2 regions of the Catenibacterium sp. genome follow, and region 2 is predicted to be linked to the other one. Evidence: a T-box and tRNA genes for the amino acid it is inferred to sense, from the RefSeq annotation. Region 2 holds a T-box; the other holds one or more tRNA genes.
What was found. The T-box of region 2 lies ahead of leuS (leucine--tRNA ligase). A T-box ahead of a tRNA ligase gene usually reads a tRNA of that ligase, here a tRNA-Leu.
Positions count from the first base shown of each region.

Region 1: it has a tRNA-Leu gene. The T-box ahead of leuS (leucine--tRNA ligase) is inferred to sense a tRNA for this amino acid. The anticodon was not compared.

Region 1 covers NZ_DAWDDM010000132.1:634-5,089, reverse strand. The annotation lists gene asnB (asparagine synthase B) at 116-1,699, shown strand; gene ACT8VG_RS06890 (hypothetical protein) at 1,727-1,873, shown strand; tRNA gene ACT8VG_RS06885 (tRNA-Leu) at 1,943-2,026, opposite strand; gene ACT8VG_RS06880 (DUF134 domain-containing protein) at 2,073-2,759, opposite strand; gene ACT8VG_RS06875 (galactokinase) at 2,836-4,104, opposite strand.
Region 2 covers NZ_DAWDDM010000119.1:505-4,960, reverse strand. The annotation lists gene ACT8VG_RS06480 (YkvA family protein) at 1-60, opposite strand, end outside; gene leuS (leucine--tRNA ligase) at 327-2,723, opposite strand; T-box leader at 2,766-2,965, opposite strand; gene ACT8VG_RS06470 (ABC transporter ATP-binding protein/permease) at 3,012-4,456, opposite strand, start outside.

The DNA.
Region 1 (4,456 bases), on a different contig from region 2:
GGTATCGCATGCTCTTTGAAGTATGTCTGTACTTAGTTATAGACTCAACGACTTAGTAAGATACTCGCACCACAAAGCGAGTTTTTTTTGACTCAAGTATAGGAGGAAAATGTAAATGTGTGGTTTTCTAACAATGGGTTCTACAGAAGTAGAGATTGATGTATTTGATGAAGCTTTAGGAAAGATTGAAGGTAGAGGTCCTGATATGATTGAGACTTCTAGATTATTTGATAAGACTTTTGGTTTCAATAGATTAGCTATTATGGATTTAAGTGAAAATGGTATGCAGCCATTTTCTGATGATCATACTATTGTGGTATGTAATGGAGAAATCTATAACTACCCAGAATTAAAGAAGAATATTATGGATGAATATACTTTCAAGTCTTCTAGTGACTGTGAAGTATTAATTCCTTTATATAGAAAATATGGTTTAGATACACTTGTAAGATATTTAGATGGTGAATATGCATTCTGTTTATATGATGCAGATACTGATAAGATGATGGCTGCCAGAGATCCAATTGGTATTCGTCCAATGTTTTATGGATATACTGAAAAAGGCACTATCGCATTTGGTTCTGAAGCCAAAGCTTTAATGCCTGTCTGTAAAGAAATTATGCCTTTCCCACCAGGACATTATTATGATGGGGAAAAGTTTGTATGCTTCAATGATGTGGCTGATGTGAAATTAATGCATAATGATGATGTAGAAACAATTGCCTTGAACCTACGTGTTAAATTAATTGAAGCCGTTAAGAAGAGATTACAGAGTGATGCCCCTGTTGGTTATTTATTATCTGGTGGTTTAGATTCATCATTAGTATGTGCGATTGGTCAGCGTATTACTGATACACCTATTAAGACATTTGCGATTGGTATGGAAACAGATCCTATTGATTTAAAGTATGCGAAAGAAGTCGCTAAATTCTTAGGTACTGATCATACAGAAGTTATTATGACTAAAGAAGATGTATTAGGTTCTTTAAGAGAAGTCATTCGTACATTAGAAACTTGGGATATTACGACTATTCGTGCAAGTATTGGTATGTATCTTCTATGTAAATATATTCATGAACATACTGATTTAAAGGTTATTCTAACAGGTGAAGTCAGTGATGAATTATTTGGTTATAAATATACAGACTTTGCACCTAGTCCAGAAGAATTCCAGAAAGAATCTCAAAAACGTATGCGTGAATTATATATGTATGATGTATTAAGAGCAGATAGATGTATTAGTGCAAATGCCTTAGAAGGACGTGTTCCTTTCGCAGATCTTGATTTTGTGGATTATACTATGCGTATTGATCCTAAGAAGAAAATGAACACTTACAACAAAGGTAAATATCTATTAAGACATGCTTTTGAAGGTTTAAACTATCTTCCTCAAGATATCTTATTTAGAGAAAAAGCCGCATTCTCTGATGCAGTAGGACATTCTATGGTAGATTACTTAAAAGAATATGCTGATTCATTATATACAGATGAAGATGTAGTAAACGCTAAAGAGAAGTATCCTTACTGTACACCATTTACTAAAGAATCATTATTATATCGTGATATCTTTGAATCTTATTACCCAGGAAAAGCTAAATGGATCAAAGACTTCTGGATGCCTAACAAAACATGGGAAAACTGTGATGTCAATGACCCAAGTGCTAGAGTACTTAAAAACTATGGAGATTCTGGAAAATAATATTATAATAAGAGTGAGGTGATGATTATGTTAGGTACATTATTATCTATGGTGTTCTTTCTTGCATTTCTTCCATTTATTGTTATGTTTTATATATTTAAATGGAGTTTAAAGGTCATTATCTATCTCATTCTTATTTTCCTTGCATTAGGATTCTTGGGAATCATTATATAGAGGCTATGAGTTATTCATAGTCTTTTTTAATGCACAAAAAAAAACGTGGTTACCCACGTTAACAACTATTGGTGCTCGGAATGGGACTTGAACCCACACGGCATAAACCACCAGTACCTGAAACTGGCGTGTCTACCATTCCACCATCCGAGCATTCAACAGTTTTGATTTTATTCTCGTTTTATTTGTTTGTCAAATATTATTCATCATGGCATTCACAGCTATCATGACTGCATCCACAAGTAGGTTCTGACTCAGGAACAAGTGTACCATCTAAATAAGCTTTTACTGCAGTATCACAATCACCTGTCACTCCACCTACGACATTAATATTAGACCCACTTAAAGCCATAATAGCACCTCTACCAATACCACCACAGATCAATACATCTACATTCATATTAGATAATAAGATTGCTAGAGCACCATGGCCTAATCCTTCTGTACCAACAACCTGTGATTCTTTGATTTCATTGTTTTCTACATCATATAATTTAAATTGTGATGTTTTTCCAAAGTGTGGAAAAACTGATTCATTTTCATAAGTTACCGCAATTCTCATAATATGTTCTCCTTTTACCTTTAATACAGGATACCCTGTTTTCTTTATACATTCATTGCCTTCAATTCTTAAAGGATAGCCTTCCATAATACTGCGTGCTATCTTTTTTCTTGCTCTGGCATATATTTCAGTGACTGTAGTACGTGATATATTCATCTTATCAGCGCATTTGGCGTGTGTATAGGACTTATAGTCTATAAGACGGATGACCTCAAATTCATCTAATTCAAGCTCTATATAGCCTTTTTGAGGGATACCATCAGGTACAAACATATTGTATTCAGGAAATCCTGTAATTGTCCTTGATCTCTTTGGTCTAGCCATACGCTCCTCCAGTTACTGACATATGTCGGTAATATTATAGCACAAAGAATTATAAAAAAAAGCAGTTTTCACTGCTTTAGAGTAATCTTATTGCGCCTTGTTCTCTTGCATGAATAATATAACAAGAACCCTTACCAAATATAGAATCCATATAAGCTGCATAATCATTAATGACACTTGTTTTCACAAAGGCAAGCATAGTACCTGAGAATCCACCACCATTCACTTTTACAACACCATCTTCACCTAAAAAGTTTTCGCTTAATACAATAGCTGTACCAATATTTTGATGACGCGTACTTTCCTGTTGATAAATATTCTGTAATGCTTTAAAGGTAGAATCTCCAGATTCTCTTACTAATCTTAAGAAAGTATCAAAATCTCCCTTTTCAAGTGCTTCTGACTGCTTTAAGACACGATCTTCTTCTTTAAAGAAATGAAGTGCTCTTAAAGCAGGACGATCCCCTACTCTTGCTCTTACCATACGGTATTTCTTCATGAACTCATCATAAGAAACATCTCTTAAGACATCTTTCTTAAAGAAGTTAGCCACCTTGATCATTTCATTAGGAACAGCATAATAATCCATAGTAGTATCTGATCTATACACATTAGAATTCACACAACATAGAGTATAATCAAAATTTGAGAAATCAGTATTCAGCTTATAAATATCAGGTGAATTAGAATCCTTAAAATCCACTTTAATAAATCCACCCACACAGCAGACACATTCATTCATCATACCACTTGGCTTACAATAAAATGTATTTGTCGCAAAACGCCCAATCTGGATAAGATGTTTGTTTTCAATTTTTCCTTCATTGTATAAATAGTTAATAATGGTACCAATCATAATATTAAAGTTAGCACTAGAACCTAAACCTACATTTCTAGGAATATTACATTGAATAAAAGCATTAAAACCACCGATATGATAATTCTTCTGGTTTAAACCAAATAATACACCATTGATCAATGATTCCATTGTGCCTTTCTTGGCTTCATTATATTTTATATTTTCTGTATCTATTTCATTAATATTTAGTTCATCATAAATAACCTTCACATAACGATCCTGTTTACCTACTATACCAATAGAATCTAATTGAATAGCGGATGCAAGAACACGTCCATGCTGGTGGTCGGTATGATTCCCACCTATTTCACATTTACCAGGAACACTAAATATCATAATATCCTGATCTCCATAATAATCCATAAACGATTGTATAGCTTCTTTATATCTTAATACCTGCTCATCTATATTTTCTGAGTAAATTCCTCTTAATAGAGGAGTCATTTCACCACTAGAAAGTCTTTTGGATACTTCAGACGCTTTCATAGTGTAACCCCCTTTCTTGTAAACGGTTGCATTTCTATTTTATCATGTATTTGTTTGATTACAATGTTTCATGGTATATTTTAGATCAAAATTACATAAATACTTTGTTCATTTCTTTATTCTATTTTGTGCATAATGTGCATAAGTGTGAATAATTCATTTTCTTTAGTATATATCATATCTTTTTAAAATGCATGTAAATCGTAATACTATAACACCTAATTTTAGGTGTTAAATAACTATACTTGTTCACGAAGACTATAAGCGCTTTGTAGTGACTTTGTCATTATGTGAAAACGGATACAAATAAAAGAATAGTGAATTAATCACTATCCTCTTCTAATGCAGCACC
Region 2 (4,456 bases):
TTCATCAACATCATCTAATAATGTTTTAGCCTTACCATATCCTTTCTTTAATTCTCTCAACGCAGATTTGTCATCAAAATTTTTTTCCATATTCATTTACCTCTTTATATTTCTGTTATAAATCTCAGAAACAATTAAGTCTTTTAATTCTTCATCCGTTAAAACATTGTAACTTTTTCCTTCAAATGTCATCTTTCTCAAATGATATTTCATTTCCATACTTTATCGCTCCCTTGATATTATCATATCATATCCTCTCTTACTATCATGAAGAAATCGTCCATTAATCCAAAAAAAAGACATCTCCTAAGAGATGCCTTAACGAATTATTTAACTACAATATTTACAATCTTGTTAGGAACATAAATGATCTTCTTAATTTCTTTACCATCAGTATGTGCCTTAACATTTTCAAGTTCTAATGCCTGCTGTTTAACAGATTCAGCTTCCTGATCCTTATTAATAGATAAACGTCCACGTACTTTACCATTTACCTGTACTGCAATTTCAATTGTAGATACAACAAGCTTGTCTTCTTCATATGTTGGCCATGCTTCATAAGCAATTGTTCCTTCATGACCAAGTTTTTCCCACATTTCTTCACAGATATGAGGCGCAATACATGAAAGCATCTTAACGATACCTTCTGCATATGGCTTATAAACTGCTTTAGCCTTATATGCTTCATTGATGAAGATCATCATCTGTGAGATAGCTGTATTAAAGCCAAGGTTTTCATAGTCTTCAGTCACTTTCTTAACTGTTGAGTGATATACGAAGTCTAATGAACCATCATTTATATCAGTTAACTTATCAGATTCAACAAATAATCTATAAACACGTTCTAGCCATTTCTTTGAACCTTCTACACCTGTTTCACTCCAAGGTTTAGATGCTTCAAGAGGACCCATAAACATTTCATATAAACGTAATGTATCTGCACCATATGCTTCTACAATATCATCTGGATTAATAACATTACCCTTTGACTTAGACATCTTCACACCATTTGGACCAAGAATCATACCCTGATGGTATAGCTTCTTGAATGGTTCTTTAACTGGTACGATACCCTTGTCATATAAATAGTTATTCCACATACGTGAATATAATAAGTGTCCTACTGCATGTTCAGGTCCACCAACATATAAGTCAACTGGCATCCAGTGCTTTAATAATTCTGGATCTGCAATAGCCTTATCGTTATGTGGATCAATATATCTTAAGAAGTACCAAGAAGATCCTGCAGAACCAGGCATTGTACTTGTTTCTCTCTTACCCTTCTTACCATCTACTTCTACATTAACCCAGTCAACAGCCTTATCCAATGGAGAAGAACCAGTCTTTGATGGACTATAATCTTCAAGTTCAGGTAAGATAAGTGGTAACTGATCATCACTTAATGCAACAGATGAGCCATCATCAAAGTTAATGATTGGAATTGGTTCACCCCAATATCTCTGTCTTGCAAAGATCCATTCTCTTAAACGATAGTTAACATGCTTAGAACCACAATGATGTTCTTCTAACCAGTCTAACATCTTATCGATTGCTTCCTGTTTATCTAAACCATTTAAGAAGTCAGAGTTAATATGTACACCATCTTGTGTCCATGCTTCCTTAGTAACATCTCCACCTTCTAATACTGGAATAATATCGATACCAAACTTCTTTGCGAAAGCATAGTCACGATCATCATGTGCAGGAACAGCCATGATAGCACCTGTTCCATAACCAGCTAATACATAGTCAGAAATCCAGATTGGAATCTTCTTACCATTTACTGGGTTGATTGCATAAGCACCAATGAAGACACCTGTCTTTTCTTTATTTAATTCAGTTCTTTCAAGTTCTGACTTAGTTGCACATACATCTAAGTAAGCTTTTACTTCATCCTTCTTATCAGGAGTCGTAATCTTTTCTACTAATTCATGTTCTGGTGCTAATACACAATAAGTAGCTCCAAATAATGTATCACAACGTGTTGTGAATACTGTGAATTTATCATCATAACCATCTACCTTAAAATCAACATGAGCACCGATTGATTTACCAATCCAGTTTCTCTGAATTTCTTTAGTAGATTCTGGCCAATCAACTTCTTCTAATCCTGCAAGTAATCTTTCAGCATATTTAGGAATATCAATAACCCACTGTTTCATATTCTTACGAATAACAGGGAATCCACCACGTTCACTCTTACCATCGATGATTTCATCGTTCGCAAGTACTGTACCTAATTCTTCACACCAGTTAACAGGAATATCTACATATCTAGCTAAACCATCTTCATATAGCTGTTTGAAAATCCACTGAGTCCATTTATAGAAGCTAGGATCACAAGTAGATACCTGCTTATCCCAGTCAAATGAGAAACCTAACATCTTTAACTGTTTAGTGAAAGTCTGAATATTCTTTAATGTAAATCCTTCAGGGTGGTTACCTGTCTTGATTGCATACTGTTCAGCAGGTAAACCAAATGAGTCAAATCCCATTGGGTGTAATACGTTATATCCCTGCATTCTCTTCATTCTTGACATGATGTCAGTTGCTGTATATCCTTCTGGATGTCCAACATGAAGACCTTGTCCTGATGGATAAGGGAACATGTCTAAGGCATAGTATTTAGGCTTTGAGAAATCATAAACATCTGTTTCGAATGTCTTATTCTCTTCCCAGTATTTCTGCCATTTCTTTTCTGCTATTTTATGATCATAAGCCATAATTTTGTCTCCTCCACTTTTAAAATAAAAAAAGTCCTCATGTCTAAGGACGAGAACTCGCGGTACCACCTTAGTTCATGAAGACTGATTCATGCGCTTAATGCTTTAACGCAGCAATACGTGATCTGCTTATCACAGACCCATCTCCCTAGCGAGTTCAATGGATAACTTTACTTATTCACACCAGCCATAAGTTCTCTTAAAAAGTATGACCATCTACTACTCTAGTTCCTTGACTTTTATATACTTACACACCTTATCATAATTTCCCATTATTTGCAAGAAGTATCATCTCATTTTAAGTATGCGGGATGGATTGAGCTTGATAATATAAAGAATACTAAATAGCGTAGAGAAACAAACTAATAAGAAAGAACCAATCCACAATATCAACATAATAAGAGGCTGGAAAGTGATATGCATAGGAAAGTCTGTAATCTGTGGGATGATTTGATTCATTATCTTCATAATACCAAGTAATATGAGTGAAGCTGTCACATAGCTATAAGAATGGAGAATCAAACATTGACAGAAAGACATCTTAAAAATATGTTTTTTCTTTTCACCATAGGCCTTCATGATGGCATGATCCTTCTTTAAATGCATCGCATGAAGAATCATGATTTCCATTATCATAAATATAGAAGAAAGTATTGTGAGAATAGAGAATAACACTAGAACCATCTGAATTCTATTCATATTCTGATTAAAAGTTTTTTGAGTTGATTCCCCCATTGCTTTAAACTCATATTCAGGATAATTCTTTTTTAAAGAATCTATAATGGATTTATCTTCCTTATATTTCAACATACCATATCTTGCAGTCGGTCTTTGATTAAAGATGGACTCTATCCAATGATAATTGGCATATTCATACATATAGAAGGCATCATAATTATAGGTTTGTGGAGAAATACCAACTATCTTTACTTCTTTTCCCTTTATCTTTAATTGATGCTTATAATAGATTGTCCAAGTTGTATTAAGTAATGTATTGACCTTATTCTTTTGTGCAAGTTTTCTTGCAGTAGAGAGAGGAACCGCAATTTCATCATTATTTTGTGGAGCTCTACCATATATATAATGAGTGGTATAGGACGAGTCGTCTGATATAAATAATACGTCATTCTTTTGATAACGTTGACTATTATGAGAGATTCCCATGAGATCATAATCATCAAGATTTAAATAATGATAGGATGCTTCATTGAAATGGGTTAAAGATAAAGGATCATCATTACGTAATTTATAAGTAATTGACTTCTGTGGAATCAATGAAGAAAGATATTGATAAATAGTATTACGAAAAGAGAATGTAAATGTAAATGTCATCATCAAACATAATAATGCGATAGATAGAGAAAATGACATCTGAAAAAATCTTTTACGACTACTTAAGAATGATTGGATAGTTAATTTAAGTATAGGAAAATGTCGTGGCTTATTATTGGTATGGTTCTCTCGAGGATAACTTTCTGTCTTTTTAATAAGTGTATCCTTTATAATACATCCATCCTTCATCTCTATAATACGATCACTATATTGTTTTACTAATACTTCATCATGGGATACAAATAATACAAGAGAAGAATGAGAACGCTGCTTCAATATCTTTAATACTCTCTCTGCATTATCTGGATCAAGTGAAGCTGTTGGTTCATCACATAGAACAATATCTGGATCATAATAAAGTGCACGCTCTATCGCTGCTCGTTGTCTTTGTCCTAAGGAAA